Roseibium sp. Sym1: one gene and its partner. The protein of the gene in region 2 binds, or shares a complex with, the protein of the main gene of each other region. Links are inferred from orthologs where the notes say so. Each region holds a gene or a part of one and is shown on either strand. Other genes may lie near its edges. The genes, in order: ccmE and ccmB.

The links.
Region 1: the proteins of ccmB (region 2) and ccmE are in contact, whole or in part, in a solved structure (PDB 8CE8), measured with the Escherichia coli proteins. The link is inferred for Roseibium sp. Sym1 from one-to-one orthologs.

The regions. Positions count from the first base shown.
Region 1 is NZ_CP114786.1:6,234,197-6,248,857, forward strand. The notes cover bases 3,856-6,537. They hold ccmE (cytochrome c maturation protein CcmE), read right to left. Parts: upstream 5,581-6,537; coding sequence 5,131-5,580; downstream 3,856-5,130. Other genes in these bases: O6760_RS28675 (heme lyase CcmF/NrfE family subunit), read right to left, coding at 3,856-5,092; ccmI (c-type cytochrome biogenesis protein CcmI), read right to left, coding at 5,643-6,537. Outside these bases: O6760_RS28655 (DUF2336 domain-containing protein), read left to right, coding at 1-438; O6760_RS28660 (bifunctional alpha/beta hydrolase/OsmC family protein), read right to left, coding at 452-1,693; O6760_RS28665 (hypothetical protein), read right to left, coding at 1,840-2,523; O6760_RS28670 (cytochrome c-type biogenesis protein), read right to left, coding at 2,619-3,104; more of O6760_RS28675, read right to left, coding at 3,107-3,855; more of ccmI, read right to left, coding at 6,538-6,776; O6760_RS28690 (hypothetical protein), read right to left, coding at 6,890-8,362; O6760_RS28695 (RT0821/Lpp0805 family surface protein), read right to left, coding at 8,466-8,903; O6760_RS28700 (ATP-binding protein), read right to left, coding at 9,074-10,504; O6760_RS28705 (response regulator), read right to left, coding at 10,494-11,162; O6760_RS28710 (PepSY domain-containing protein), read right to left, coding at 11,238-11,492; O6760_RS28715 (glycosyltransferase), read right to left, coding at 11,606-12,901; O6760_RS28720 (HAD-IIB family hydrolase), read right to left, coding at 13,001-13,744; O6760_RS28725 (glycosyl hydrolase), read right to left, coding at 13,741-14,661. UniProt on the Escherichia coli protein: Heme chaperone required for the biogenesis of c-type cytochromes. Transiently binds heme delivered by CcmC and transfers the heme to apo-cytochromes in a process facilitated by CcmF and CcmH.
Region 2 is NZ_CP114786.1:2,056,416-2,071,205, forward strand. The notes cover bases 4,130-6,940. They hold ccmB (heme exporter protein CcmB), read right to left. Parts: upstream 5,960-6,940; coding sequence 5,300-5,959; downstream 4,130-5,299. Other genes in these bases: O6760_RS09405 (DsbE family thiol:disulfide interchange protein), read right to left, coding at 4,130-4,267; ccmD (heme exporter protein CcmD), read right to left, coding at 4,264-4,446; O6760_RS09415 (heme ABC transporter permease), read right to left, coding at 4,451-5,218; ccmA (heme ABC exporter ATP-binding protein CcmA), read right to left, coding at 5,971-6,687; O6760_RS09430 (hypothetical protein), read right to left, coding at 6,785-6,940. Outside these bases: O6760_RS09385 (HAD family hydrolase), read right to left, coding at 4-687; O6760_RS09390 (ABC transporter permease subunit), read right to left, coding at 745-1,572; O6760_RS09395 (cation diffusion facilitator family transporter), read right to left, coding at 1,619-2,512; O6760_RS09400 (DUF1223 domain-containing protein), read right to left, coding at 2,741-3,514; more of O6760_RS09405, read right to left, coding at 3,644-4,129; more of O6760_RS09430, read right to left, coding at 6,941-7,561; O6760_RS09435 (hypothetical protein), read left to right, coding at 8,293-8,817; O6760_RS09440 (flavoprotein), read left to right, coding at 8,814-9,725; O6760_RS09445 (hypothetical protein), read right to left, coding at 9,739-10,614; O6760_RS09450 (RDD family protein), read right to left, coding at 10,722-11,642; O6760_RS09455 (stage II sporulation protein M), read right to left, coding at 11,642-12,640; O6760_RS09460 (DUF58 domain-containing protein), read right to left, coding at 12,640-13,881; O6760_RS09465 (AAA family ATPase), read right to left, coding at 13,935-14,790. UniProt on the Escherichia coli protein: Required for the export of heme to the periplasm for the biogenesis of c-type cytochromes.

The DNA of each region.
Region 1 (14,661 bases), 4.2 Mb from region 2 along the record:
TTCCACAAGGCGAGCAAGGTCGTGGCCAGTTCCAAGCTGGAGCGCAAGGCGACGCGGATCAATGCCAAGGCAACGCTGAAGGAAATCCGTGCCGGGCAACGGTCCCTCGGCAAGGCCATTACCCAACTCGCCCTGTCCAACAACCTGTTCGATATCTGCTTCCTGCTCTCCGAAATGGCCGGGCTCGGACAGAAATACGTCACCAATGTCATGGTCCGCTATGATTCCACCGGCATCGCGGTGCTGTGCCGGGCCATGGGTGTCGAAAATTCCGATTATACCGCGCTGTGCAAGGCAAGGGCGATGCACAACAAGCAGCCGCAATCCACCGCGGAAAACTGGGCAGCCGACTACCAGTCGCTGACGGACCGCGACGCGCGCCGCCTGCTGTCCTTCATGAAAATTCGCCTGCAGACCCTGGAGGGGGAAGCGGCCTGACGTCCCGGAGACCTCAGTCTTCAGCCATGGCCGCGCGCGTAACCACCGCGGCGCCAGCTTCCAGGGTTTTGTGCACCGGGCATTTGTCGGCAATTTCAAGCATGCGGGCCCGTGTCTCTGCATCGAGATCCCCTTCAAGGGTGATCAGACGCTCGAACCGGTCGATCCGCCCGCCCTTTTCCCTGACCTCACTGGAACAGTCCTCGCAATCGGCCGCATGAACCTTGCCGTGCAGGACCTGCGTCCCGATCCGGTCGACGGTCAAGCCCTTGCGATCGGCATACATGCGCAAGGTCATTACGGTGCAGGCTCCCAGCGCCGCGGACAGGAACCCGTAAGGCGACAGGCCGCTGTCAAGGCCGCCATAGTCCACCGGCTCGTCGGCAATCAACCGGTGCCGGCCGCCGGCCACCATGGCCTGGAACCTGCCCTGCCCCGTTTCCACCACCTCGACGCCTTCTCCGGTTTCGGCTCCCGCATCCACCGGCTCTTTCTCGAGATAACCACTGGCCCAGCCCGCGATCACGCGCGCCGCATAGGCCGCGTCTTCCCCCCGGGACAGGAGGTGGTCCGCCTTGTCCAGCGAAACGAAACTCTTGGGATGCTTCGCCGCCACGAAGATTTCGGTGGCGTTGTCGATGCCGACCGTGTCATCCAGAGGCGCGTGCATGACCAGGAGCGCCTTGCCCAGCCGCGCGACCTTGTCCCGAACGGACTGCGCCTCGAGGTCCTCCAGAAATTCCCTTCGGATCGTGAAAGTCCGGCCCGCAAGATCGACCTCGCCGACGCCGGTCTCCCGAATGGTCTCTTCCGCCCCCTTGAAATTGTGAATCACGTGGTCCGCGTCCGACGGCGCACCGATGGTGACAACCGCTCGTGCCTCGGGAATGTCCTCGGCAACCGCCAGCACAGCGGCTCCGCCAAGGGAATGGCCGATCAGCAGCTTCGGCGCTTCATAGTTCCGCCGCAGGAAATCCGCCGCACGTTTCAGGTCCTCGACATTGGAGGAAAAGCCGGTTGAGGAAAAGTCGCCGCCACTGCCGCCGAGCCCGGTGAAATCGAACCGGAGCACCGCGATGCCTTCCGCCGCGAGTGCCCCGGCGATGTGGCGTGCAGCGGGAATGTCCTTGGAACAGGTGAAACAATGGGCAAACAGCGCGAAGGCACGGATCCTTCCCGCCGGCAGGTCCAGCCGCGCGGCCAGCCTGGCGCCATGGGCGCCGTCAAACTCCAGTTTCAGGGGACGGTTCGTCATTGCATCTGCCTCCAGCTTTCACATGGCGAGAGGTAAGCATGGCGGCCTGTCATGCAAGTCACGCCTCGGTGCGAACGCTGTGAAGCGCCAATCCGGGCGCGTGGACGGGTTTCCCGCACGGGCCCCGCCCGACAGGCTGGGTGTCCTCAGGATCTCAGGATTTTCTTGGTCGAATTCACCGCGTTGGCGATGCTGGTGTAGTGCACCTTCCGCTTCCTCGAATTGCCAGCGGAACGAAGCAGTTTCGTCCGTGTCTCCTGAATGGCCTGGGCGGCCAGGCTGTTTGCCTTGCGCAGTGCCTCGCGTGTAACCGCCCGATAGGAATTCCTCCCGATTTTCGCCTTTTCGGCTTTCCGGTCCAGGTTCTGACGAACGATGCCGTTCAACTGTCTGGCCAGACTGCGCAGCGCGGAATTCGCGCCCGCATAATCGCGCCGGTTCCCGGTTGCGCCGGCTGCCTGGGCGTAGACGCGGCGCAAACAATCGATCCGGTAAACAGGCTCAAGCCGGTTGCACTCCGCCGCCCCCCGCTGCAACTGCTTGACCACCGCACCGGTGATACTGTCCTCGAATGCAAGCTGAAGGCGCGGCGCGCCGGCCGCGGGTGGTGTTTCCAACCAGTCGTCCAGCGGCAGGCCCAGAGTTTCCCGCGGTTCCGTTCCATGACCTTTAGGAACGTCACCGGTCCATGCAGCCAGGCTGGCCCCGCAAAACAAGATCGAGACGGCCACCGCAATCAAAGATGAAAACAATCTACCAACAATAGAAAAGAACATTGAACTGAGCCTCGCAATTATCAGGCTATCGTAACGTAAAAATATCGGCATCAACGGATACCGCCATTTCAGTTAACCATAGCCTGGGCAAGACTGTCCACCTACCAGTAGAAAGCTGTTCCGATCTGCATGCGAACGAAATGAACCGCCTAGTCGGCATTCCCAAGAAGCGCCTTCAAACGACGTTCTTCTTCCTCGGACAGTTTGGACGCGGCCTGTGCTTCGGCCTTGTCCTGCCGAGCCGCGCGCCGGCGCAGCGCCGCGAAAATGGCGATCAGGCCGGCCAACAGCGCCACAGGCCCTGCCGCCCAAAGCACAAGCGTGTGCCAGGCAAAACGCGGCTTCAGCAAGACAAATTCGCCGTAACGCGACACGAGGTAATCGACCACTTCGGCGTCGCTGTCACCGGCAACCAGCCGCTCACGCACAAGGACCCTGAGGTCCTTGGCCAGCGGCGCATCGCTGTCGTCGATGGACTGGTTCTGGCAGACCATGCAACGCAGTCCAGCGGACAATGCCCGGGCACGCGCCTCGAGCACCGGGTCATCGAGAATCTCGTCCGGTGCGACCGCCACGGCAGGCGCAGTCAGGAGGGACAGGCAAAGCAGCAGGCTGGTGAGAAAGTACCGGATCATGCCTACTCCGCCGCTGCCGTTGCCGTCTGGCGCTTGCGCGCGGGCTTGGGGGCCCCAACCCGGAGACGCCGGTCGACCATCGAGAAGAGGGCCCCGAGTGCCATGATGACGCTCCCGATCCAGATCAGGGTGATCATCGGCTTGAAATATACCCGGACATCCACCCCGCCGTCACCGCGGCCTTCGCCGAGCGACAGGTAAAGCTGGTTGAACCCGGATGTATAGATGCCGGCCTCGGTGGTCGGCATCTGCCTGGCGGTGTAGATGCGTTTCGACGGATCGAGTTCGGTCACCAGAGCGCCACCGCGGCGGATCGAGAAATGGCCGACCTCCTCGGTGTAGTTCGGCCCGCGGCGCGGTGCCGCGCCGTCGAAGGTGACCTGATAGCCGGCCAGTTCGATCGTGTCGCCCGGACGCATGGTCAGGACCTGTTCTTCCTGAAAGGCCGAGGCGGTGACAATGCCAAGAACCGCGACCCCCACCCCGAAATGGGCCGTCGCCGTGCCCCAGGCCGACCCGGGCAGGCCGACCAGGCGGGCAAATCCGCGTTTCGGGCCGATCTCGAAGAACTTGACGCGCGTGACGATTTCCGACACCGCGCCGGCCATGACCCAGACAGCGAGCCCGACCCCGAGAGGCGCCAGAACCTTGTCCATACCCCAGGCCCAGTAGGTGACCAGCGTTATCACGAGCGCGAGCCCGAATGCCGCGTAGAGCCGCTGGCTGGCGGCAGCAAGGTCGCCGCGCTTCCAGGACAGAACAGGCCCGAAGGGCACGGCCAGCAGCAATGGCACCATGAGCGGGCCGAATGTCAGGTTGAAAAACGGCGCGCCGACGGAAATCTTCTCGCCGGTCACGGCGTCCAGAACCAGCGGGTAGAGGGTGCCGACGAACACGGCCGCACAGGCAGCCGTCAGGAACAGGTTGTTCAGAACCAGCCCCCCTTCCCGGCTGATTGGCGAGAACAGCCCGCCCTGCTTCAGGGTGGAAGCCCGCCAGGCATAGAGCGACAGGGATCCGCCGATGAAGAAACAGAGCAGCCCGAGAATGAAGACGCCGCGGGCCGGGTCGGTCGCAAAGGCATGCACGGAGGTCAGAACGCCGGAACGGACCAGGAAGGTACCGAGCAGGGACAGCGAGAAGGTGAAGATCGCCAGCAACACGGTCCAGACCTTGAGCGCCTCGCGCTTTTCCATGACGATCGCGGAATGCAGCAGCGCCGTGCCGGCAAGCCACGGCATGAAGCTGGCGTTTTCGACCGGGTCCCAGAACCACCAGCCGCCCCAGCCGAGCTCGTAATAGGCCCAGTAGGAGCCCATCGCGATGCCGAGCGTCAGGAAACACCAGGCCAGCAGCGTCCAGGGCCGGACCCACCTGGCCCAGGCCGCATCGGTCCGCCCCAGGATCAGTGCCGCCACGGCGAAGGAAAAGGTGATCGAAAACCCGACATAGCCGACATAGAGCAGCGGCGGGTGGATCGCGAGACCGATATCCTGAAGGATCGGGTTCAGGTCCGCGCCTTCAAGTGGCGGGTTCACAACGCGGTCAAACGGGTTCGACGTCGCCAGCAGGAACAGGATGAAACCGGCCGAGATCCACCCCTGGACCGAGAGCGTCACCGCACGCAGGTCTGCCGGAAGATTGCCGCCGAACAGGCCGACCAGGGCGCCGAAAAACACGAGAATGAGCACCCAGAGCAGCATCGAGCCCTCGTGATTGCCCCAGACGCCGGTGAACTTGTAGAGGAGCGGCTTGGCCGAGTGAGAATTCTCGACGACGTTCAAGACCGAGAAGTCGGAATTGAGATAGGCGCCTGTCAGCACCACGAAGGACAGGAGGACCAGGACAAACAGGGTCACCGAGACAGGAGGCGCAACGGCCATGAGCCGGTCGTCCTTTGTCAGAGCCCCCCACAATGGCAAGACCGACTGGACCAGCGTCAAAGCAAAGGCCAGCACCAAGGCGTAGTGTCCGAATTCGACTACCATTCTCTTCCCTCAACTCCCTAGCGGGCGGTCCGCGCCCATCAGTTGGTGGCTTCTTCGCCGCCCTGCCAGTGCCCCTGATCCTTGAGTGCGTCCGCCACTTCCTTGGGAATATAGTTTTCGTCGTGTTTGGCCAGCACGCTGTCGGCCACGAACACACCGTCCGGGCCGATGATCCCCTCGGTCACAACCCCTTGTCCTTCCCGGAAAAGGTCCGGCAAGATCCCCTTGTACGTCACGGCAACGGTGTTTTCCATGTCGGTCACCCGGAAGCTCACCTCGGCATTGTCGGAGCGGACAACCGAACCGTCCTCGACCAGTCCGCCCAGCCGGATCCGCTGTCCTGCCGGGATGGCCTGTTTGGTGATGTCCGTCGGGCTCTGGAAAAAGACGATCTGGTCATTCAGGGCAAACAGGATCAGACCCAGCGCGAGCGCCAGCACCGCTCCCGCCGATCCGATTAGCGTCAACCGTATTTGTTTGCGTGTCATCTGCGCACCGTCCGAAATTCAAGTCTGTCACACCCGGCGTTTCCCGCCGGAACAACGTGTCTTCAGGATCCAGAAAGACCGAGCTGGCTGGCCATGTCCTTGATCCGGGACAAGTCCGCCGGGCTTTCGGCAAATGCGGCCTGTGCGTCCGCGAGCGCCTGTTGCGCTTCCTGCTTGTCCCCCATAACCATATAGGCACGGATCAGGCGAGACCATTCCTCAACCGAACCGCCTTCTGTTTCAAGCCGCTCCGCCAGACCGGAAACCATGTTCCGTATCATCGCCTGCTGGTCGTCCGAACTCATGTCCCGGGCGGCAGCGATGTCTTCCTGCGACGGCCCCGGCAATTCTGTTCCGGCCGGTTCGGAGCCGGTCAGCTGGCCAAGCTCCTGACGGGCCGCGCGGACCCAGGCAGCTGTCGGGTCGGCGCCATTCAGAAGCGACTCCCATGCGGCGATCGCCGCCTCCTTGTTCCCCTCCTGGCCGAGCGCGATTGCCAGGAAGAACCGTGGCTTTACAGCGTCCGGTTCAAGAGCAACGGCCTGTTCAAAGGCCTGCCGGGCCTGTGCGGTCACAAGTCCCTGCTCGGCAATCGTCAGGGCCTCCCCCATGTCGGTGAGCCAATCCGGCCGCGCTCCGAGAATACGGATGGCATTCGAATAGGCCTTGGCGGACTCTCTCGGCTGACCGAGAGACAGGTAGACCGGCGCGACGACGGCCCATCCCTGACCATCCTCCGGATTGGCAGCCAGGTGACGCTCCACGCGGGCAACGAGGACATCGACAGACTGCCCTTCGGCAGGGGCAGTGAGACGGGCAAGCAACGGCTGGTCGGGCTGATCGGGGGACCCCAGAAGCAGATAGAGTCCAAAAGCAGCGGCCGGCAGCGCAAGGAGAGCAAGACCTTGCGCAATTCTCAAACGCGGGCTCTTGTGGCCCTCGCTCTTGACATCCGATCCGCGGTCGTGGGCCGCCAGCAGCCTGCGCGCCACTTCCGTGCGGGCAGCGTTGGCGGTATCGGAATCGATGAGACCGCGCTCGAGCTCCGTGTCGATCGCGGACAGTTGTTCGCGGTACACCGCTTCGTCTGCACGTGCGGGTGCCACGTCGGGCAACCGTCGTTTGCGTGACAGGGGAACAAGCACCGACAAGGCGGCAAGCGCCGTCAGACCGGCGATCAGCATCCAGAATATCATGTCCGCACTATAGACCGTTCAATGAGGACAAAAGCAAGGCAGCTTTGATGTGACCGGGGGTCGCGGTGCCGGAAAAGGGGAGACGATCCTGTTTCGACGGACAAGTGACGCTATCAACGCCGCCCGAGGGCATTGGCCACCAGCTTCCGTTCCGGATTGGGAGCGTCCACATTTCCCTTGTTGGCCTTGGCAAGCGCGGATTGGCGGGAGCGGCGCAGCTGCGCCGAGTATTCCTCGCCGAAATAGATTTCCGACAGCATGATCGCAACGTCCGCCGCGGCCATCTGCGCCTCCTGTTGCGCGCCTCGCGTCTTGCCGAGATCCGTTATCAGCGACCTTGTCAGAATTTCCAGGGTCTGTTCGACCGCCTGCCGGGTACGCTTGCCGATATCGTTGACGGCAAAGGTCTCGGATGCATTGCGCACCATGGTCACGACCTTGAGCGCCCGTACGGCGTCGTCGACCGCGGTCGTGTCCTTCTGCAGCTCACCGGCCTGGTCGAATTTCGGCACCTGCAAAGCGCGCCGCACGCTGCTGTGCGCACTGTTGAGCTCCCGCGTCACCACGCTGGAGATGCTGCGCTTGGTTTCGGCGAGCTGCTTGTGCCATTTCCCGGTCACGGAAAGATCGATGTCGCGCTCAACACCCCGTACCAGCGAATGGTATTCGGAAAGGGCCTGCGAAAAGGCAATCGGATCCGGATTGTTGTTGCGATGTTCAAGAGCCAGGATCTGCAGACGTTCCGCCTCGCTCATGACCACATCGACGAACGGCGCGAATTGCGAGTTTTCGATGGCCTTCGGATCGCTGTCGCCGGTCAGGCGTCCCGCAAACACGCACAAGGCCGACGGCGTCTCGGAGCGCTCCACCAGAGCGGCGGCAACAATCGGCACATGATCCGGAAAGCGCTCGGAGCACTTGTCGACCAACCGCAGCACATCGGTATCTTGCTTAAGCCGATGCTCGTTGATCCGGTCGGGTATGTTCTGCAGGAAGGGCACCAGCCAGCGTTCGGCGGCAAAAATCTTCTGGATGTCCTTGAGTTCGGCGATCCCCCGTGCGCCGCCGAGTTCGGCGGCCATTCGGCGGTGTTCCTTTTCAGAGACCTCGCCGCGGTACAGCTTGTCACCGATCGCCTCAACCGCACGGGAGCGCAGGGCCTGAACCAGCGCGTCGATGCGCTCGCCGCTGACGGCCTTGTTCCCGGCCTGCTCGAGAACCATGCGAACATCGGCCGCCATGACATCCCGGCCGAGCCATTTCCAGACACGATCGAGCATGCCGCGATGAATGCGGCCCTCCTGCCGGTTCGGCAGCGTTTCGTTGATGAGGAAATCTTCCAGCGGAGAGAAGAACATGCGCTGGATCTGACCGCGCCTTTGTTCACCGCCCGGCATGTCCGTCGTCACCGGCTGCGGTTTTCGCAACAGGGTGACGGCCGCCGTAAGAATCAACTGGATATTCGGGTCGGCATCCTTCTGGACTTTTGCCCGCTCCAGATTCCGAACCAACGCCTCAACCGCTTTCGGGCTCAGACTGCTCAGGTAGGTCTTCAGTTTGAATTCAAGCTGGTCCGAATGAGTCATTCACAGCGTCAACATCGCGATTAAGAACTCAGCAACATTAACGTCAGAACACTTAAACAAGTGTTGAGAAAAAATGCAGGTATTTGAAAGACCTTCAGAAAACTCAGCCGATGACTTGCCAGTTTCCGCGATCCGTCTCACAGGCGGCGCCGCGCGCCTGCAGTACCCGGCCGTTCAACACCATCTCGTGGGTGAACTCCCTGCAGCTGGTGTCGTTGACGAAATAGACCGGCCCCGGCCGAACCTGGCCGCTGCGCCCGGTACGTTCGTTCTGCCAGGCAACCGATACACCAACGCCGCGGGCACGCAGCGCGCGGTTCTGGGCGTCTTCGGCGGCCCTGCGGTCCGATGCGTCGAGTGCATCGCCGAACTCGTTGTTGACGAGCACGGAAATTGCGGTACTCGCCTCCGACCCGGCCACGTTCGCATTCGGATCGCCGAAGAACGAGCCCCATCCGCCCGGGTCCTTGGATCCGGATGTCAGCGAGCACCCGGCCAGAACCGTGGCAAGAGCAAGACATGTGGCACCGCGCAGACGCATGCTTTTGAGCTCCCAAAGGGTGTTGAAACCGGCAGGTACCGGTGAGTGAATCAGTGATATTTTCAATTTGTGGCCGAACTTGGCCACAACCTGGTCTTTGTTCGCCCGGTCTGCGTCACATTCTATCACAGACACGTAGGGAGAGGCTGCACACTTGCGCCGGAAATCCCCTATTCCGTGCCGAGAGCAGGCAGGACGAGCCGTGCCTTGAGCCCCCCGTGCCGTGAGTTGTCCAGCTCGAAGGTTCCGCCGTAGAGGCCGGCCAGGTCGGCGACAATCGACAGGCCCAATCCGGTGCCGGGTACGGTTTCATCCAGTCTGCGCCCGCGTTTGACGGCCTCGGCCCGTTCTTCAGGTGTCAGCCCCGGACCGTCATCTTCCACCGTGATCGTGAACATGTCCCGGTTTGTGGCCGGATCGTTCAGCGGCGCCACCTCGACACTGACCGTCGACGCCGCCCATTTGCAGGCGTTGTCGATGAGATTGCCGCTCATCTCCTCCAGATCCTGGCTTTCCCCCCGGAACCGGATCGCCCCGTCATGGTTGAAGCGCAGCTCGACACCCTTGTCGCGATAGATCTTGCCCATGGCGCGAATCAGCCGGCCGAGCACAGGCTCGGTCTCGCAGGACACGCCGATGACGCGGCGCTGCGCGGCCATGCGCGCCCGTTCCAGGTGGTGCTGGATCTGGGTCGACATGACCGCAGCCTGCTCGGACACCTTGTCCGCCAGGGGCCCGCCGGCCGACCGGGCTTCGTTGGAAATCACCGACAGCGGCGTTTTCAGACCATGGGCGAGATTGCCCACATGGGTCCGCGCCCGCTCGACGATCTCCCTGTTGGAAACGATCAATGCGTTCAGCTCCACCGCCAGCGGCGCGATCTCCCGTGGCAGGGCCTCGTCGATGCGCTCGGCATCTCCCTGGCGGACGGCCGACAGGGACGCCCTCAACCGGGCCAGCGGCCTGAGCCCCACCTTGACCTGGAAGAAAATCGCCAGGATCAGGCCCAGACCGACAAGGCACAGGGTCAGCGTGACCATGCGCGCGAATTCCGAAATGTCTGCCCAGAACCCCGCAGTCGCCGCCCCTACGGCGATGACATAGTCCATTTCCTCGATCGAGATTCGTTGCTGCAGCACCCGGATCTCGTCGCCGGTCGGCCCGACGATGAAGCCCGCGCTCTCGTCTTCCTGGCCGATCGGCGGTGTGTTGAGCGGATCGCCGACAAGGGACTCGGAGGCATAGAGAATTGACGGACTGTCCGCGCGCCGCACGGTCCAGTACCAGCCCGACAGGGGCAGTGAGAAGCGTGGGTCGCCGCGGTAGGCCGGTGCGGCAAGCGTCGCCCGGGTCCCGGATGCAGGATCGGCGGCACCAGTGTCCAGCATCTCCGAAATCAGTGCCTTGATGTGCACTTCGAGCTGGGCGTCGAAGGCCCGTTCGCTGGCCCGCTGGTAAAGGCTCACCAGGAAGACGCCGGCAAGTGCCAGCGCGATGGTCGACCAGACAGCGGCGACGATCACGAGCCTGGCGGCCAGAGACCTTTGTCTGTGTCCGGCCGGCCTGGAGCCGGGCGGCGTCGGTGCCGCCTCAGTCGTCACTCGCCACTCCCAGGCGGTAGCCAAGGCCGCGGATCGTCTCGATCAGGTCGGAACCGATCTTCTTGCGCAGCCGCCCGACAAACACTTCGACCGTGTTGGAATCCCGGTCGAAGTCCTGATCATAGAGATGTTCGGTCAGCTCGGTCCGGGAAATCACCTTGCCCTGATGATGCAGCAGGTAGGACAGGAGACGGTATTCATGGGACGTCAGCTTGACGGGGGTGCCGTCAACCGTGACCCGTCCGGCCCGCAGGTCAAGCCGCACCGGACCGCAGGTGAGTTCGTTGGAGGCATGTCCGGCCGCGCGGCGCACCAGAGCACGGACGCGCGCGAGCACCTCCTCCATGTGGAAGGGCTTGGCGACATAATCGTCGGCGCCGGCATCGATACCGGCGACCTTGTCCGACCAGCGATCGCGCGCGGTCAGGATGAGCACGGGCATGGTCCGCCCGTCCCGGCGCCAGTTTTCCAGAACCGACAGGCCGTCCAGCGTCGGCAGGCCGAGATCCAGGACAACGGCGTCATAAGGCTCCGTGTCCCCCAGGAAATGCCCGTCCTCGCCATCCGTAGCACTGTCGACCACGTAACCGGCCTCCTCGAGCGCCGTGACAAGCTGGCGGTTCAGATCGGTATCGTCTTCAACAACAAGGATGCGCATCGGGTCTGACTTTTCAAATAATCTCGGCTGTAATCGGGCGGTCCGCCGTTTGCGGAGTACCGGGGCTTCTACCGGCTACCGGCTGGCATTGACTGTGACGGTGGTCACCTTGCTGCCGTTCTTGACCGACAGGACATAGACATAGCCGCCGCCCTGCTGGCAAAGCTGCGCCTTCAGGATCTCCCCCTGCACCCGCCCGGCGACGGAGCCAAGCGACGCCGCCTGGCCGCTGGCAACGACCTGGCGCGCCTGGCTCTGCGACAGGCAAGCGGCCTGAGCCGGCACAATGGCGGCCAGCATCAGAATGAGAAGGGCAACAATCTGTTTCACTTTGGTGATTCCGGTTCTGCTCACGAAGTCTGGGCCAAGGTGTAATCAATTTCACCTGAACGCAAGCTGAACCGGGTGTTCGGTTTCCTGAAAACCCGTGTGGCGCCCCGCCCCTAGCCGAGCGCCAGATCGTCGGTCTTCAGGTCGTCGTAGCGGCCCTTGAACTGCTCGAACACCTGCAGCGTCCGCCGGGCGATGCCGGTCCAGCCGAAGACGCGCCGGGCGAAACGGGCGCCTTCCACCGACAGGGTCTCGCGCATCCAGCCGTATTGCATCGGCATGTTCAGCATGGCGGCGAATTCTTCCGGGCGCTTGGGGTCCGCGACCAGGGCGTGGCGGCCGAATTCGATCTGCTCGAACAGGCCGCCATGGATGGTCACGACCGTCGGCGTGCCGCAGGCCATGGCTTCCACCGCGGTCATGCCGAAAGGCTCATAGCGCGAGGGCAAGGCGAAGATGCCCGGTCCCCGGTAGAAATCGGCAAGATCCTCGTCGGCGACATAACCGCGCCAGCTGATGGCGTCCGCGACCCCCTTGTCGGCGGCAACCTGTTTCCACTGGGCCAGCAATTCCTTGTCGCTGTCGGAATTCGCGCCCGCCGCCAGCACAAGTCTTGCCTCCGGCTGCAGCTTCAATAGGCTCGGCAGCGCCTCAATGATCAGGTCATAGCCCTTGTTCTCGGCTGCGCGGCCGACAACGTAGACGTCGGTTTCCCTCAGGTCGTGCTTCTTGCGCGCCGCCGCCACCTTGTCCGGCGTTGCCGGTGTGAACCGGCCCTCGTCGATGCCCGGCGGAATCATGGTGATGTGTTCGCGTGGCAACTGGTACTGCTCGACGATCAGGTCCGTCTGCTGTTCGGTGGTGGCGATGATGTGGTCGCAGTTGCGATAAAGCACGAATTCCTTCTGGATCCGCTCCTCGAACCGGTAACCGGTCATTTCCGCCTCGTCGGCACCGACCATGTCGTGCTCTTTCCACCAGCCGAGCGAATGCGGGGTGTGGATGTGCGGGATCTGCAGTTCCTCCGCGATCTTCTGCCCCGACACGCCAGCGTCCCAGTAGTGCGAGTTTATGACGTCGTATTGCAGACCCCTGTGGCGGATCATGGCCAGCGTGTTTGTGACAAAGTCGCCGTACCAGTCGTGCATGTCCTCCTTGCGGATGAAGTCCTTTCCGCCGAAGGGGATGCGCACGACACGCAGGTTTTCGTTGATGATGTCCTCGGCGGGCTGGTCCTCGAACTGACGCGTCAGCACATCGACACGATAGCCCAGGCGGGCGAACCGTTTCGCCAGTTCCAGGACGAAGACCACCTGTCCGCCGGTGTCCGGTTTGCCCAGCTCGGGCGATCCGGCGACATAGCCATGCAGCGAGATCATCAGCAGCGATCCGATGGTTTGTTTGGTCATTGTTTCCAACCTTTTCCTGTGCGCGTTTGTCTCCGTCTTCCCAGGCGGTTTTCTTGTTCTGTGTTCTTTTTTTGCCTGCCGACTGCCGGCAGGAAGATGTCAGGCCGTCGGCAACAGGCCCAGGGCAACCAGCCCTTCCTCGACACCCGCAGCATGACGCGCCTTTGCGAGGTAGGTTTTCTGCCGCGGCATGACCGCCAGAAGCTCCTCTCGGGCATTGCCGACCGCGATTGCCTTGCCGGCGGCCTCGAAAAGGGCAAGGTCGTTGCCGCTGTCGCCGGCCGCGACCGTCCGTTCGAGCGGACAGCCCAGATGCGCCGCCAGATGGCGCATGGCGGCATCCTTGCCCGCTTGCGGCGCAAGTATGTCCAGGTCGCCGGCCCCGGAATAGATCGACCTGAAGTCGATACCTTCCAGTCTGAGGCGCTCGAAAACCCGCTCCGCGTCCTCCCGGCCGGGAACGGCAAAGCTTGCCTTGCCTTCCGTCTGGAATATGGCGTCATGGGCAGTGTAGCCCATGTCCGTGACGAGTTTTCGGACCTGCCTGTCGGGCCAGTCGATGAATTGACGCTGCCAGCTCCCCAGGTAGGAACGCCCGAGACGGATTTCGGTTCCCAAACCGGTGATGACCGCGTCGGCTTCGAAATCGGCCGGGAAGTACTCCGCAAGCGTCCTGTCGACGCTCGCAGCGGGGCGACTGGAGTTCAGGGCAACGAACAGCGTGCCTTTCTGACGCTGCAACTGCCGCCACAGCTTGTCGAGATCCTCCCGGTTTCCGGTCAGGGTGTCGTCGATATCACTGACAAGAAGCCACGACCCGGACCTGCCGCCGTCATCACTCACCGGCCCTCCACCTCCGCGTCCGGGGACCTTTGCGTGGCGGTATAGACCGGTTCGCCCGCGTTTTCGCTGACAGGCCTCGTCAAGGTCTCGACATGCAGGTCCTTCAGGCAGACCGCGGCGCTTTCGGTGTAAAATCCGATACCGCCGTCGGAAAAGCTGTCGTCGACCAGCGACAGAACGACAATCCCGTCAATGGAAAATTCCAGATACATGCCGTGGGCAACGACTTCGATCTGCCATGGTCCGTGATCGCTGCCACGGAACTGGGCTTCCTGCAACGGCTCGTAGCGGAAGGCGTGCTCGAATTCCGGGGTCGGGTTGGCTCCCCAGGCGCGGATCTGGGCAATGCCGTTGACCAGGTCCAGGGACAGGTAGTAGCCGTCCCCCTCGTCGTTCATGCGCAGCACCAGACCGGTCTTGCCGAGCCCCTCAAGCATCAACATGGATCTCAGCCGGAAATCTTCGTGCCGGCCCGGCAGGATGAATGCTTCGTAGCCGCTTTGGCAGGACAGATGCAGCCCGTCCGGCCGATCGACGGCGGAGGCATGCGGATTGTCGTAAAGGACCTTGACCTGATAGGTCGCGGTCACGATTTCCCGACCGGTGACCAGATGGTCGAAATCCCTGTTGGATTTCAGTTTCAAGCGCCCGGCCTTGTCCGTCACCAGTTCCTTGGGTGGCGGCAGCAGCTTTTTCACAACGTCGCGTCCGTAGACATGCTCGGTCTTGGAAAAGAAATTGAACAGCAACAGGCGTCCGTTGGCCCGGCATATCCGGCCGGCGTAGTTTCCGGTCGGCAAAACGACGTTGTCAAAAAAGTTGTGATACGGCCCTTCCAGACTGTCGGCATACCAGTAATGGATCTTGGTGTCCTCCCGGATCGACCCCATCAGGTAGAACCGCCCGTCCAGCTTGAA
Region 2 (14,790 bases):
CCGTCAGGCTGCGGTGTTGTCTTGCCACAGGCGTTCAGCGAGATTGTCGTGGCCGTCGACCACAAGGTGGGCGCCGGCGGCGCGCAGCTGTTCCGCATGGCCGTCATGGCTGTGACCGCCGCCGACGAATCCCCATACCGTCATGCCGGCCGCGAGCCCTGCCCTGACGCCGTTGGCGCTGTCTTCCACCACAAGCGTTGAAGCGGGTGAGGCACCCAGCTTTCCGGCCGCAAACAGGAACAGGTCCGGTGCCGGTTTGCCGTTTGCCACCTGTTCCCCCGAATAGATATGGGGGTCGAAATAGGGGAACAGTCCCGTATGTTTCAGCTTGTGAACCAGCCGGTGCAGCCGTGAAGAGGAAGCGACCGCCCGCGCGCCGTCATGGGCCTCCAGCAGTTGCTTGATGCCGCTGATCTCGGTCAGTTCCCGGTCGATGCGCTCCATGGTGGCGGCGTCCAACTCGGGGCCGAATGTTGCGGGAAGCGGTCCTTTGCCGAGGCGCCGGTAATCCCGGTCGAGGGCCGCCCAGAAATCCTCGCTGCCAAGCCCCTGGAACCGGTCCATGTAGTCGTCCAGGTCATAATGCAGCCCGATCCCGGCCAGGTGCTCGCGCTCGACATCGACATAGATCTTTTCCGAATCGACCAGAACGCCGTCGCAATCGAACAGGATCGCTTCAAATGCCATGGATTTCCTTCTTTCCAGTGTGTTGGAGCCGTGCCGCATTCCGTGAAAGCCCGATTGTCAGTGAGAGCCGTCAAAAAGTCCTTTAACGACCTGTCGTTGAAACAAGATGACAAGCAGGGCCGGCGGCAGGATCGCGACAATCGCGAGCATCGTTCCGCGCGCACTGGTCGTGCCGAAAAACTGCATGCCGCGCACCAGCGTGTAGGTGCCTTCCTCGGACGTGACCATGACCGGCCACAGATACTGGTTCCACCCGTTGACGAACAGGACCAGAAACAGGGCGGCGGCGGTCGGTACGGACAGGGGCAGCAGGATGTCCTTGAAAAACTTGAGAGGACCGGCGCCGTCGAGCCTTGCCGATTCCACCAGGGCATCCGGCACGGTCATCAGGAACTGGCGGAAAAACAGCGTGCCGAGGCCCGAAGCGGCCAGCGGCAGAATGAGGCCGGCCCGCGAATTCACCAGCCCCAGGTCTGCGACCACCGCGTAGGTCGGCAGAAACCGGGATTCCAGCGGCAACATCAAGGTCAACAGCAGCACGGCAAAAATGGCGGTGGAAAAGCGAATCCGGAAATAAATCAGCGCATAGGCGGCCAGCAAGGACAGGGCAACCTTCAGGCCGGCAAAACCCGCGCCGAGGAAAAACGAGTTCAAGAGCATGGACACGGTGGTGACGTCACCGGAAAATCCGGCACTTGATGTGAGAAACTCCAGGTAGTTTTCCAGGCCGCTTCCGCCGGGATCCAGCCGGGGCCTGATCCGTTCGCCCGGTGCATGGGTCGTGGCGGCAAACAGCGCATAGACCGGCAGCACCATGAACAATGCTCCGGCGATGAGAACGATATGATCGACAAGTTGGGCGTGCCATCGCCGCCAGGAAATCATTGTGGGTCGTCCTAGAGAATGTGAGGGCGGTGTGCGTAAGGGAAGCCTACAGCACAACGATTCCAGAGTGTTTGGCCTTGTGTTCGGGTTCGACATGAATGGTGATGCGGGCGCCCGGCACGTCTTCGCTAATGGCTTCCTCTATGCGGTCGCAGATGTCGTGGGCATCCTTCACGGACAGGCTGCCGGGAACCACCAGATGAAAATCGACGAAGATCGAACGGCCGGCGATCCGGGTTCGCAGGTCATGGGCCTCGAGCGCGCCTTCACCGTGTTCGGCGATCAGCAGCCGGATCTTTTCCAGCACGTCGGCGGAGGCTGCCTCATCCATCAGGCCGCCGATGGATTCCTTGACCAGTTCCCAACCGGACCAGAGCACCGCCAGACCGACCAGAACCGCCAGGGCGGGGTCGAGCACCTTCCAGCCCGTCAGCATGACCAGGACGACGCCGGCCAGGACGCCGGCCGAAGTGACGACATCGGTCATCAGGTGCTTGCCGTCGGCAACGAGTGCCGGGGAACGGGCCTTGCGGCCGTATTTCATCAGGTAGCGGGCCCATGCCGCGTTTATCAGTGCCGCCACGACATTCATGGCAATGCCCGGGGGGGAATAGACCGGGCTGTCGCCATGGACAAAGCCGAGCCAGGCCTCCCGGAAAATCGACAGGGCGGCGAGCACGATCATTACGCCGACCAGCACGGCTGCGAAATACTCAACCTTGTCGTGACCATAGGGGTGGTTGCTGTCGGCGGGTTTGGCGGCGAACCAGACGGCGGCAAGCGCGGCGATGGAAGAAGCAATGTTGACGGTGGTTTCGAGCGCATCGGAATAGAGGGCCACAGACCCGGTGAGCAGATAGGCTCCGGTCTTGAGACCAAGCACGATCAGGCCGACAACAATGCTCAACGAGGCAATCCGGAGCTTGTGGCTCAGGTCCATGCCAGTCCCCCAAGTCGATCATTTCCCGCCCTTGCGGGCGGAAATCAACGGTCACGACCGGTCCTTCCTGGCCGGGACCGCCCGTCGAGCGCGGACGGGGCGGTCCGGTGCGTGGCGACCGGTCCGGGCAAGGGGTATCAGTTTCTGCCCAAGTGGCAACCCGCTACCGGGTGCCAGCGGGTGGATTTCGCAGGAGAATTGACTTTCGGTCACACATGGTGACGGCGGTCAAAGGCCGCCCTTCCAGTCCATGACCGCAGCGCCGACGATCGAACCGGGGCCATCCCGGTCCTCGATCTGGACGAGCACGGCGCAGCGTACATCATCCTTCAGCATGAGTTTCGACTTCGGCATCCGGAAGGTTTCCTGACCGCCCGACCACATGCCAATCGGCTGGAGGTGTTGCACAACGTTGACATAGCGGAGCTTCCTGCCGGCATTTTCGCCGCGGCCGACATCGACAAGAGCCTCTTCCTTGATGCTCAGGAAATAGATCGTTGCCATCTTGCGGCCGTGGGGCAGGGTTCCGTCGACCGTCGCCTGGACAACCATGTCGGAGATCTTCAGATCGACATCGGCGGTGAAGGGTTCGGTGCGGGCAAGGGCGGCGCGGACATCTCGCTCACGGCTGCCCACAACATGCTCGTCACCGTTGACCACCATCTGTGGTGTGTAGACGGAACGGTCGCCCCGGCGGGCGGCATAGGCGCGCTGGCGTTGCGAGTGAGCCGGGCTCGCGAGTGTGTCCTTCCAACCGAGATAGTCCCAGTAGTCGACCGGCAGGAGTACGGTGAGAATGTCATCTTCCTGCTCGACCAGCCTTTCGGCCAGCCGGTCGGCGGGCGGGCAGGACGAACAGCCCTGGCTGGTGAACAGCTCGATGACCTTCTCGGGCTGCGCGTTTGCGCCTGTCGAAGCGGCCGAGAAGGCGATTATTCCGGCGACGACAACACATCCGGATCGGAAAGCACTGAGGGCTTTCCGGGACAGTATTCCCACCATTTGGCTCTTTCCCTTGTTTGAGTGCCCCTAAAATATGCAATGGGACAGTCAATCGCGAGTCACGAGGCGGTGACTTTCGGGCTTTGCCGGCAATCTCGCGGATTTGTGAGGCGGCCGCACAAGCAGGTGTCAGCCGCCGGCCATCACTTTCTTCAGTTCCGGCATGAAGACATCGCGGTAGGATGTCGGGCTGAGCGGGCCGATGAACTTGTAGCGGATCATGCCGTCGGCATCGACGATAAAGGTCTCCGGCACACCATAGACACCCCACTCGATCGCTGTCCGCCCGCCTGAATCCGCGCCGATCAGGTCGTACGGATTTCCAAGGCTTCCCAGGAAACGGCGGGCATTTTCCGGCTTGTCCTTGTAATTGATACCGACGAGCTGGATGCCGTCGACCGTGGCGAGCTCCTCCAGCAGCGGATGTTCCTGGCGGCAGGGCACACACCAGGATGCGAACACGTTGACGACGGACACCTTGCCCGTGAGGTCTTCACGGCCGAAACCGGGCACCGGCTTGCCATCGGCGGAAAGGCCTTCCACGGGCGGCAGGCTGAAATCGGGTGCCGGCTTGTTGATCAGCGCGGAAGGAATTTTCTGCGGGTCGCCACCCAGCGTCAGCTGGAACAGAAACAGGGCGGCCAGGGCGGCGAAGACCACCAGTGGCAGCAGGACCAGAACCGGAAACCTTCGTTTGCCGGTCCCGTTCCCAGAGCCGTTTTGCGCGTCAGCGCCGGTGTCGGGGGTGGTCATGGGTGTTGTTGATCCTTGCCGTCCGGACGCGCCCGGGAAATACCTTGCGCGGCGAGGTCCTTCAGGGCCTTTTCCTGGACCGCCTTGTCGATGCGCACCCAGGCGATCAGGGCCAGCACCGTCGCAAGGCACAGCCCGTAGGACATGATGATGAAACCGGCGTGAGGTCCGAGGTCCATGGTGTTACTCCGCGGGCTGGGCAGTTGCGGCCGCCGTACCGGGGCTCGCGGCACTGGCTGCGCGCAGACGCAGCGCACGCACCCGCCGGCGCAGGATTTCGTTGCGCATGGCCATCAGGTGCAGCACGAAAAACAGGAGCGTAAAGGCCACGGCCATCACCATAAGCGGCCACAGCAGGTCCGGGTGAATGGTCGGTCCGTCCATGCGCATGACACTGGCGGGCTGGTGCAAGGTGTTCCACCAGTCGACCGAGAACTTGATGATCGGCAGGTTGAGCGCACCGACCAGCGTCAGAACCGCCGCGGCCTTGCCGGCTTTTATCGGGTCGTCCATCGTCCGCCAAAGCGTCATCAGGCCGAGATACATGATCAGGAGTACGAGCACCGAGGTCAGGCGCGCATCCCAGACCCAGTATGTGCCCCACATGGGTTTGCCCCAGAGCGAGCCGGTCACCAGCGCCATGAAGGTGAAGGCGGCGCCGATCGGCGCGGCGCATTTGGCGGAAACGTCCGCGAGCGGGTGTTTCCAGACCAGGGTGCCGAGCGATGACAGCGCCATGATGGAATAGCACATCATGCTCAGCCAGGCGGCGGGCACGTGGATGTACATGATCCGGACCGTGTCACCCTGTTGATAGTCTTCCGGCGACACGAAGAAACCCATGTAGAGGCCGGCAGCGAAAGCGAGGACGCACAGGCCTATCAGCCAGGGCAGAACCAGATCTGCCAGCCTCATGAACCGCGTCGGATTTGCGTAATCCCAGATTGCCATGGAACCGTTCTAATCTAGAGCGTTGTCCGCATCAATGCACCAGTCTGCCGCAGCGCCGCATTGCGTTTGGTCAATTCCGTCTCATTCGGCGGAAAACCTGAGGGCCATGGCGGACGCGACCGGGCCGACAACCGCGGCAATCAGCGACAGGGCGCACAGGATCAGGAACGGTGTCAGGAACGGTACCGGGTCATGCAGGGCCGCGTCCGCAGAGCTGACCCCGAAAATCAGCACCGGAATCGCCAGGGGAACCACCAGCACGGCCAGGAGCAGGCCGCCTCGGCGGAGCGACACCGTCAGCGAGGCGCCGATGGCGCCGATCAGGGTCAGCGCTGGCGTGCCCACCAGCAGCGTCAGCGTGACAGCACCCATGGCGACGGGATCGAGATTGAGGAAGATGCCGAGCAGCGGTGCGGCGACCACGAGCGGCAGGCCGGTGGCGACCCAGTGTGCCAGGCACTTGATCAGGACGACCACTTCGAGAGGCCGGCCGGCCATCAGCATCAGGTCCAGCGTGCCGTCGTCGCGGTCCGCCTGAAACAGCCGGTCCAGGCCCAGCAGCGTTGCCAGCAGGGCGCCGATCCACAGGATGGCGGGTCCGATGCGGGCCAGCAGGTTGAGATCCGGGCCGACGCCGAAAGGGATCACCGTGACAACGGCCAGGAAAAAGAGGACGCCGACCAGCGCGCTGCCGCCCACCCGGACGGCGAGGCGCAGGTCGCGCTGAAACAGGGCAAGGATCCAGGAGGAAGTCATGACTGGAGCTCCCCGGCAGGCTGCAGCGACGGTTCCCCGGCCTGCAGATGCAGCACCTTGGTTCTGGACAGGGGCAGGTCGGTGTGGGTCGCGGTCACGATCAGTCCGCCAGCCGCCAGGTGTGCGTCCATGAAGCCAAGAAGTTGACCCTCGGAAGCCTTGTCCAGGGCCGACGTCGGTTCGTCCATCAGCCAAACTGGGCGGGGCGTCACCAGGAGCCGGGCCAGGGCAAGCCGGCGGGTCTGGCCGGCGGAAAGGTAGCCGGCCGGCAGCTGTGCGGTATGGCCGATGCCCAGCGTGGAGAGTGCTTCAGCCGGATGAATTGCGCTGCCCCAATAGCTTTCGGGGCGCACGGTTCCGGTGAAACTCTGCCAGAAGGCGAGGTTCTCCAGGACAGACAGGGCCGGTTTGACGGCATTCTGGTGGCCGAAATAATGCGCGTGCTCGGAAGGCGTGCGGTCTGTCTCGCCGTTTTCGATGCGCAGGGAGCCCCCGGCAAGAGGCACCAGACCGGCGAGGGTGCGCAGCAGCGAGGACTTGCCAATGCCGTTGGCGCCGGTCACCACAAGAGCCGTGCCGCCGGCCAGCGAGAAAGAGAGATCCTGAAACACCCGGCGTCCGCCGCGATCGATGGTCAGGTTTTCGGCGATGAGTTCCAGGGGGCTGCTCCGGCTGACGCTTGATCTTGTCTTGTTAGAGGCCAGGACAGTCATGGCGCAAGAAAAAATCCCCGCCTTAATCCTTGTCAAGGACCCGGGCGGGGATTTCGTCTGCGGTCGCGGCTGCCTGCAGCCGCGCTTCAACAGCGGATCATTCGAAGACCGAAGCGATCTGATCGACGCTGACACCTTCCTTGATCTCACGCAACCGGGCGTAGATCAGGGAGGCCATGATCCCGATAAGGCCGGTGCCGATGGTCGACAGGGCGGCGAACAGGATGATCCCGACGACGATACCGCCAACGGTGGCAATCAGTCCCACAAGCAGACCTGCGACGACGTTGATGATGATCACGACGATGAAGGCAATGAAGTAGGTCCCGACGATCGGCCACCGGTACCCCTTGGTGAGCGAGGCGCTCCGGCCCAGTCCGCCGAAGCCGACGCGCTCGATGACAACGGCGGGGGCCATCACCGAGAAGACCGCGTAGATCCAGAGCCCGGGCACGACAAAGAGGGCAAAACCGATGGCGAAAAGAAGGGTCGCGACAATACTCAGGATCGCGAGCGGCACGATCACGCTTAATGCGGGGCCGATATAGCGGCCGATCTGCACGGGCCGGCCGAGCTTCGCGTCATAGGCCAGCTGGATCAGCAGGGCGGTCGTGAGGGTATACACCACGAGATTGACAATCGTTGCCAATGCGAACCCGATCCCGGCGCCGGGAGCGGAGAAATCCGGTTCTGCCAACCCGATCGCAACTTCAGGGCCGTTCAGGGCGCTGGACACGAGCAGGCCGAGGACAAGCGGCACAAATGTGATGATCACGACCTGGATGAATTTGCCGAAGAGGATCGAAAAGCTTTCGCTGATTATCGAACCTGCTCCAAGGGGCGCACTTGGCTGACCCACGCTCGCATCGGTCATTCGATTACTCCGTTTCTTCTAATAAAAGTTTCTAAAAGGATGGGAATTCCAGTTGCCAGCCCGCCGAGGCGGTGAAGTTTCTTATTATGCGCCTACACCATAAGTCTAATGGGGAAACGCCTCAAGCACGGGCTGTTGTTTCTATCGCGGGACAGGCCCGATCCGGAGCAGCTGCACATCTCCTGTTTTGGACTATTTGCGGTTGCGATCATCCCTCATTGCCGGTCGGCAGCTTCGACAGGATGGGTTTCGTCCGGCGGTCGGTAATGTTGTCAGTCTTTTCGGCGAATGGGGGATGCATGTATCCTTTTGCCAGCCCGATGACTGTGGATGCGTTGGAATCCTGCTGTGTGGGTAGCGACCATTGTGTCCGGAACACTGGCCGCCAGACCCCCGGAATTGCAGGCTTCAAGTTGGACATTTCGTACCAACGACTGAAAAGGCCATTTCCTGACGGCCTTGCCGGATCCGCGGTCGAGCTACGACGCCGCCGGTAGAGCAGCGTCGCAAAAAAGACCATGCAAACATGGAACCTGGTTGTGTGCCTGGACGCCAATGCGTTGAAGACAGAATGACTTGCATTCGGAGAATTAATATCCAGCGGGGCACCCAGCATGGACATTCAGCGGCCAGATACTTTTATCCGTGTCTTGGAGACCATCCCGGACAAGGAGGCTGTTGCCGTTTGTCTGTCGGAGGCGTTCTCTTCCGGAATCTGGCGGGAAACGCCGATGCCTGTCGGCAACGAATCGGACCCGGACAGTGCGGTTGGCGTGATCAGCAGATTGGGCGACCGGCCGGTCGTCACTGCGGCCGTTTGCATGAACAAGGTGGTGGGCTGTGTCCTGGGGGCGGTCCTGACACCGGACCTTATTCAGGCCTACGGGCTTGACCCCTGGCAGGCAACGCCCGGAGACGGGCTGCTTGCATTCATCGGAATAGCGCCGGACGCGCAGGGGAGCCGGGTCACACCGGGCACCGAGGGCTGGCTTTTGCTGAATCGGCATCCGATCAACCCCAGCCTCGCAAGGTATCTGTTCGAACACTGGCTTGGTGCGCGTGAGTTGGCTGATTGTCCCAGGCTCTTCATCCGCACCCGCCGCCGCATCGGTGCGATCCGCTACCTGAGCGATCGTCTGGGCTTTGTCGAATGTGGCGGCTTCGATATCGACTTTCGTGGTCAGCGCCAGCGGCGCCTGGTGTACCGGCGGGAACATGCAGCGGCAACCAGGGCCCATTCAAAGGCAGCGCCATGAGCGCGGTCCAATATCTGATGCGCAACCCCTCGCATGTGGTCCTGACGGGACGCAACAGCGTGTTCTTCATTGGCACCTCGGGCGCGCCCGCCCGTGTTTCCGTCGAGCGTCCGGCCGACTGGTCCAGGTTTTTGCAGGACCTCGCCGGACCATCCCCCCGCCACGCGGTGGTTCCCCCGCCGGAGTTTGACGATCCACTGCTTGAGCGGCTTGTCGCAGAGGAACATCTGCTGGCCGACCGGACGCCGGAGATGCTTCTGAAGCACCGCGACGAGTGCATGGCCGCATGCCCCGCCTTCCATCTCTCGCCACCGGCCGACATGGTGGGGCATCTCTTGCTCGGATGTACCGGATCGGTGATCTCGGGCCTGATCCCCCAGACAATCCTCAGCCTGGTCCTGGCTGGTTTCCAGCAGCAGCTGGACGTCATCCTGTCCGAAACGGCACAGCGCTTCCTGACCCGTGACCTGCTGGAATCCTATGGTGTTCGATGCTGGTCGGACGGGTTCGAACGGCAGGACGGGCTCAGGGTTCCTCACGTCAACCTTGCCAAGTCGGCAGGCATCATCTGCGTGTTGCCGGCCACTGCCCACTGCATGGACCGTGTCGCCCGAAGCGCCTGTTCGGACCTCTTGTCGCTGACAATCACGGCGTCTCGTGCGCCAGTCCTCATCTGTCCTGCCATGAACGAAGCCATGTGGTCCAACCCGGGGGTTCAGCGCAACGCCGAGCGATTGCGCGGCGACGGCCGCTACATCATGGAACCGACTGTTCTAATCGCTGCTGCCGACTTCAAGGCTGGTGCGCCATTGGGGTACGGCGGTCACGGAACGCTCTGGGCCGGACCGGGCGCATTGATGCAAACGCTTTCCGCCATCGTTTCCCACGGCGAAGGAGCGCGGATGTAGCCGGTCGGCGCGGTCAATCGAATACGGTGGCGATCTGGTCGAGGCCGATGCCTTCCTTGATCTCGCGCAAGCGGGTGTAGATCAGCGTCACGGTGATCACGAGAATGCTGGTTCCTGCCGTCGACAGCAGGCCGAAGAAAAGCGCGCCGATCAGCCCGCCGGTCACCATGGAGAAAACCATGATCACGCCGCCGACAACAAGATAGAACACCAGGACGAGCAGGCTGGTCAGCACCAGTGTGCCAACGATCGGCCACCGGTACTCGCGGGTCAGCCGGGCACTGCGCGCAAGACCGCGCAGGCCTGCCTTTTCGAAGATCACAGCCGGTGCGCAAACCGAGAAGACCGCCAGGATCCACAAGAAGAAGCCAATCTGGAACGGAATGCCCACGACAAGCAGATACGGTGTGGCCGCGCCGAGCAGCGACAGGACGACCTGGGAGACGAACAGGATCAGGGTGATTGCGACACTCAGGATGAGAATGGCCGGAAGTGCTCTCAGCGTGGGCCGGATGTAGCTGCCAACCCTGATCCGGCGACCGAGCTGTTCGTCATATGCGAGCTGAATCACCATCGCCGTGGTCAGGATATAGACCACCAGAAGCAGAACCCCCATCCCGAGTGGGACGGCGAATGTGGCGGGGCCGAACGGGTTGGTCTGCACATCCGCAAGTCCGGTTGCGGCCCCCAGTATCAGCGCTGGAAACACCTGGCCGAGGAGCATCGGGACGAAACCGATCAGGCAAATGATCACGACGTGCCGAAAGAAGATGGCGAAGCTGTCGGTGATCAGACCGCCGATGCCGAGGGGCTGTCTGGGTCGGTTCTCGAAGGCGGAATCGGCAAGGGGAGGCTGAACGGAGGTGTAATCGTCGTGCAATGGTTCCAACCGAAATATCTGAATCTGAACAAGATCGGATCAAAATAGGGAGAATTGCCAAGGGATACAATCGCTGTGCGCGGCATGCCGATCAGGTCTGAAGGCGGCTGCCTGTTTCAGGTCTCTGCATCCCCTTTGGCATAGTGCTTGTTCTCGCGCCTGTCGCCGAAGAGCTGACGCTGTTCCAGATGTTCGCGCTGAGCGTTGTAAAAGGCCTGCAGGAAGCGCAGCCGGTCCGCCGGTGGCACCGGGTCCGCGTAGCCGATCTTCTTGCGGATCTTTTCCACGATGGCCGTGATGGTGGCGTCGCGCTGGGTGGCGGACACCGACCCTGGTGGGGTGCCCTGGTTGCGGAGCAAGGTTTCGAGCGTCTGCAGCTCGAAGGCACCGTAATGGTCGAGCTGATGCGCCAGGAACACGATTTTCTTGGCATTCTGCAAGGGACGCGGGGCTTCGCTGGCGAGATCCTTCAGCAGCACGGGCACGGGCAGGTGGATCACATGGGTGCCGGCCATCATGTCGCCGAGACGCCTGCGGTAGCGATTGAAAACCGGGATCAGCAGCGCGGTCAGGACCCAGACGAGCGACGCGAGCGATTCCAGCGGCGTGGCGGCGTCCAGCGTCAGCAGCAGGGTGCCGGGCAGGAATATCTCCGCTTCCTTCATCAGGTTGCGCAGCACCAGTGCATGGGCGGTCAGGGGGCCGCCGTCATGGGAAACCACCTTGATCTTCATCAGGCGTTTGCCGAGCGTCTGGCCGTTCCAGGCGATTTCCGCGCAGACGTAATAGGGGATGCGGATCAGGAAAAACAGGAGGGCGCCGACCGCGACCATCGTCTGCGGGCTGGTGAGGTTGGTCACCAGCAGCAGGATGACAAGGCACACCGCCGCGATGGTGGTGATGATGATATCGGTGATCTGCGCCGCAAGCCGCACGCCCACTCCGGCGATGGGCAGCGTCAGGGGAACGCCTTCCGGGGGCATCAGCGTGTCGGGGGACGGCAGCGCCCGCCGGCTTTCTTTCCAGCGGCGGAACATCAGCTGCGCTCCCGTCCGGCGAGACAGAACCAGGCGAGCCAGAGCGCGCCCACGCCCCAGCCGATCGCGAGGCGGGGCCCGGTTTCATTGATCAGTTGGCGGGCAAATCCTTCCAGCACGGCGGCGACAATCAGCATGAGGGCGGCCACCAGTGCCAGCTTGACCGCATCCCTGCCGGCAAGGCGCAAGGCCTCGGCCCGTGTCCGGTCGCCGGGAAAGAGCAGGGCCGCTCCCAGCTGCAGTCCGCCGCCGCAGGCAATGCAGATGGCCGAGAGTTCCGTAACGCCGTGGACGGACAGCCAGCCGGCAATGTCCGGGCCAAGGCCGCGGTCGACATGGACGGCAACAAAGGCACCCAGAATGAGGCCGTTGTAGAAGGTCAGCAGGATCGCCGGCGCGCAGGCAAAGACGCCGAGGCCGAACACGAAGATGGCGATCCGGGTGTTGTGCGAGAACAGGTAGGTGGCGAAGGCACCGAGGCCGGTCGACCCCGTGTCATGGCCATAGATGGAATCGCGCAGGGATTCGGTGGTCGCATCCGGCCCGCGCCCGCCCGACAGTTCCGAGGGCATGAAAACGTAGAACCAGTCGTTGTTCTCGAAATAAAGCAGATACCCGGCAAGCGTGCCCAGGGCCATGCACAGGAAACCCAGCAGGATATAGAGCCACGACCGGCGCATTGCCTGCGGTGCACTCCTGGTGAAGAAACGTTCTATCAGTCCGCCGAGACGCTGCTGCGGCGCGTAGACACACAGATAGGCCCGCGCCGTCAGCGCTTCCAGGTAACCGAGCAAAGCCTTGTCGAGCGAGATCTCGCGGGCGATGGCAAGAGACGTGGTGGCCTGGCGGTACAGCGATGCCAGGTCCCGCGTTTCCGCGAAATCCATATGCTGCAGTCCCCGGCTTTCGGCTGCCATGACCAGCTGTTCAAGACGCCGCCAGTCGGCTTCCCGCTCCTTTCGGAACCGTGCGGACCGGATCAGATCGTCGCCGTTCATCAGATCAACTCCCGTGCCTTGATCTCAAGATAGGCCGAAATGAGCCGCGCGGTGACGGCACTGGGCTTGGCATCGACAATCGTCACCCCGAGGCGGCCAAGCCGTTCGAACACCAGACGGCGTTCGTTGATCGCCTGATTGGCGGCGACCAGCGCGGCGGCGCCGTCCAGATCGTCCGGCGCGGTTTCCACCAGGGTTCCCAGATCCGGGTCGCGCAGCGCGACAAAGATCAGAAGATGGCGCTTGGCGAGGATGGCGATGTTTTCCACCAGCAACTCGGCCGAGGTCGTGTCGACAAAGTCGGTGAAGATGATGATCAGGCTGCGTTTGGGCGTGCGCGCGTTCAACTCTGTCAAGGCTAGCGTGTGGTTGGTTTCGCGGCTGACATAGTCCAGCTCCGCCGTCCAGCTGCGCAGCCGCGCAAAGGCGGTGCGTCCGGGCGCGGGAGCGGAGAAGGTGCGCGGCTTCACGTCATAGGAATAGTGGCCGACAAGGTCGCCGCCGATCGACGCCGCCCAGGCCGTTGCCAGCGCGGCAGTGACTGCGTGGTCGATCTTCGGCAGGCCGCCGATTTCCTCACGCATCAGGTAGCCGTTGTCGAGCGCGACGATCACATGGTGGTTGCGTTCGGCCCGCAGTTCCTTGGCCACGAGCGAGCGGCGGCGGGCGGAGCGTTTCCAGTCGATGGTCTTGATGTCCATGCCCGGCACGAAGTCGCGCAGCTGCTGGAACTCCGAGCCCTCGCCGATGGCGCGGTTTTCCTTCACACCGTAAAGAGTGGACATGACCGTGGTGGTGATCTGTCCGGACTGGACCAGGCGGATGTTGGGCACGACGCGGATCTCCGCACCGACGGTCAGGCGCGGCACGAATTCCAGCAGCCTGAGCCGCGATGTCCAGCGCAGCCAGAGATGTTCGAAACGCCAGAGCCCGCGGCGCACGGCCTTGCAGGCAACCTGTGCCGTGGCGGTGGAATCGGCGCCGGCCTGGAACGCGAACTCGCCGCCGCCGGCGAGGCCTTCGGGCCAGTCGAGTTTTGCCTGGAGACCAGGAGGCGCGCCGCTGATCCGGAACCGCAGCTTCGCGGTCTCGCCGACGAAGATCTCTGCCGGCGATTCAACGTCAAGGGATTTCGGCCGGCGGAAGGAGAGCGCCAGATCGACGGCTGCCAGCAGTCCGAGAACGGCCCAGGGCAGCCAGCCGAGATCCCGCGCGCCGCCACCGGCCACCACCGCGATCATCGACAGCACGAGCGCGGTCAGCCCGAGAACAAGAAATCTTTTTGACGGCCGTATCAGCGGGGTGCCTCAATCTGGTTGAGAATGTTCTCCAGCACGTGTTCCGGGCTGCGGCCTTCGATCTCAGCCGCCGGGCCGAGCACGATCCTGTGGCGCAACGCGGGAATGAACAGCCGTTTGACATCGTCCGGAATGGCGTAGTCGCGCCCGTTGAGCGCCGCGGTTGCCCGTGCCGCGCTCGCCAGCGCGTCCGCGGCGCGTGTCGAGGCGCCGAAGGCGATTTCCGAACTTTCGCGTGTCGCGCGGATCAAGCGCAGGACATAGGCAAGAATGTCGTCCTTGAGGATGATGCTGTCGACCAGTCTGCGGGTCTCCGCCAGAGCGGCCGCGTCCAGTACCTTGGACAGCCCCTCCGTTTCGAGGCCTGCCTCCAGGGGGGCGGCGGCGTGCTGGCGCAGGATCGCCATTTCGACGTCCTCGGGCGGAAAATCGATCACAAGCTTGAACAGGAACCGGTCGAGCTGGGCTTCCGGCAGGGGATAGGTGCCCTGTTGCTCGATCGGGTTCTGGGTGGCGATCACGATGAATTCGCTGCCCAGCGAGTGGTCGGAGCCGTCGATGCTGACCTTGCGTTCGCTCATGGCCTGCAGGAGCGCCGCCTGCGTCTTGGGCGGGGCCCGGTTGATCTCGTCGGCCAGCAGGACCTGGGAAAAGACGGGACCCTTGGTCAGGACAAAGGCATTGGTGCGGAAATCGAAGATCGAGGTGCCGAGCACGTCGCCCGGCATCAGGTCGGGCGTGAACTGGATGCGTCCGAAATCAAGCGCCATTGCCGCGGAGAAACTCCGCGCCAGCAGCGTCTTTGCGGTTCCCGGAGGACCCTCCAGAAGAACGTGGCCGCGGGCGAAAAGT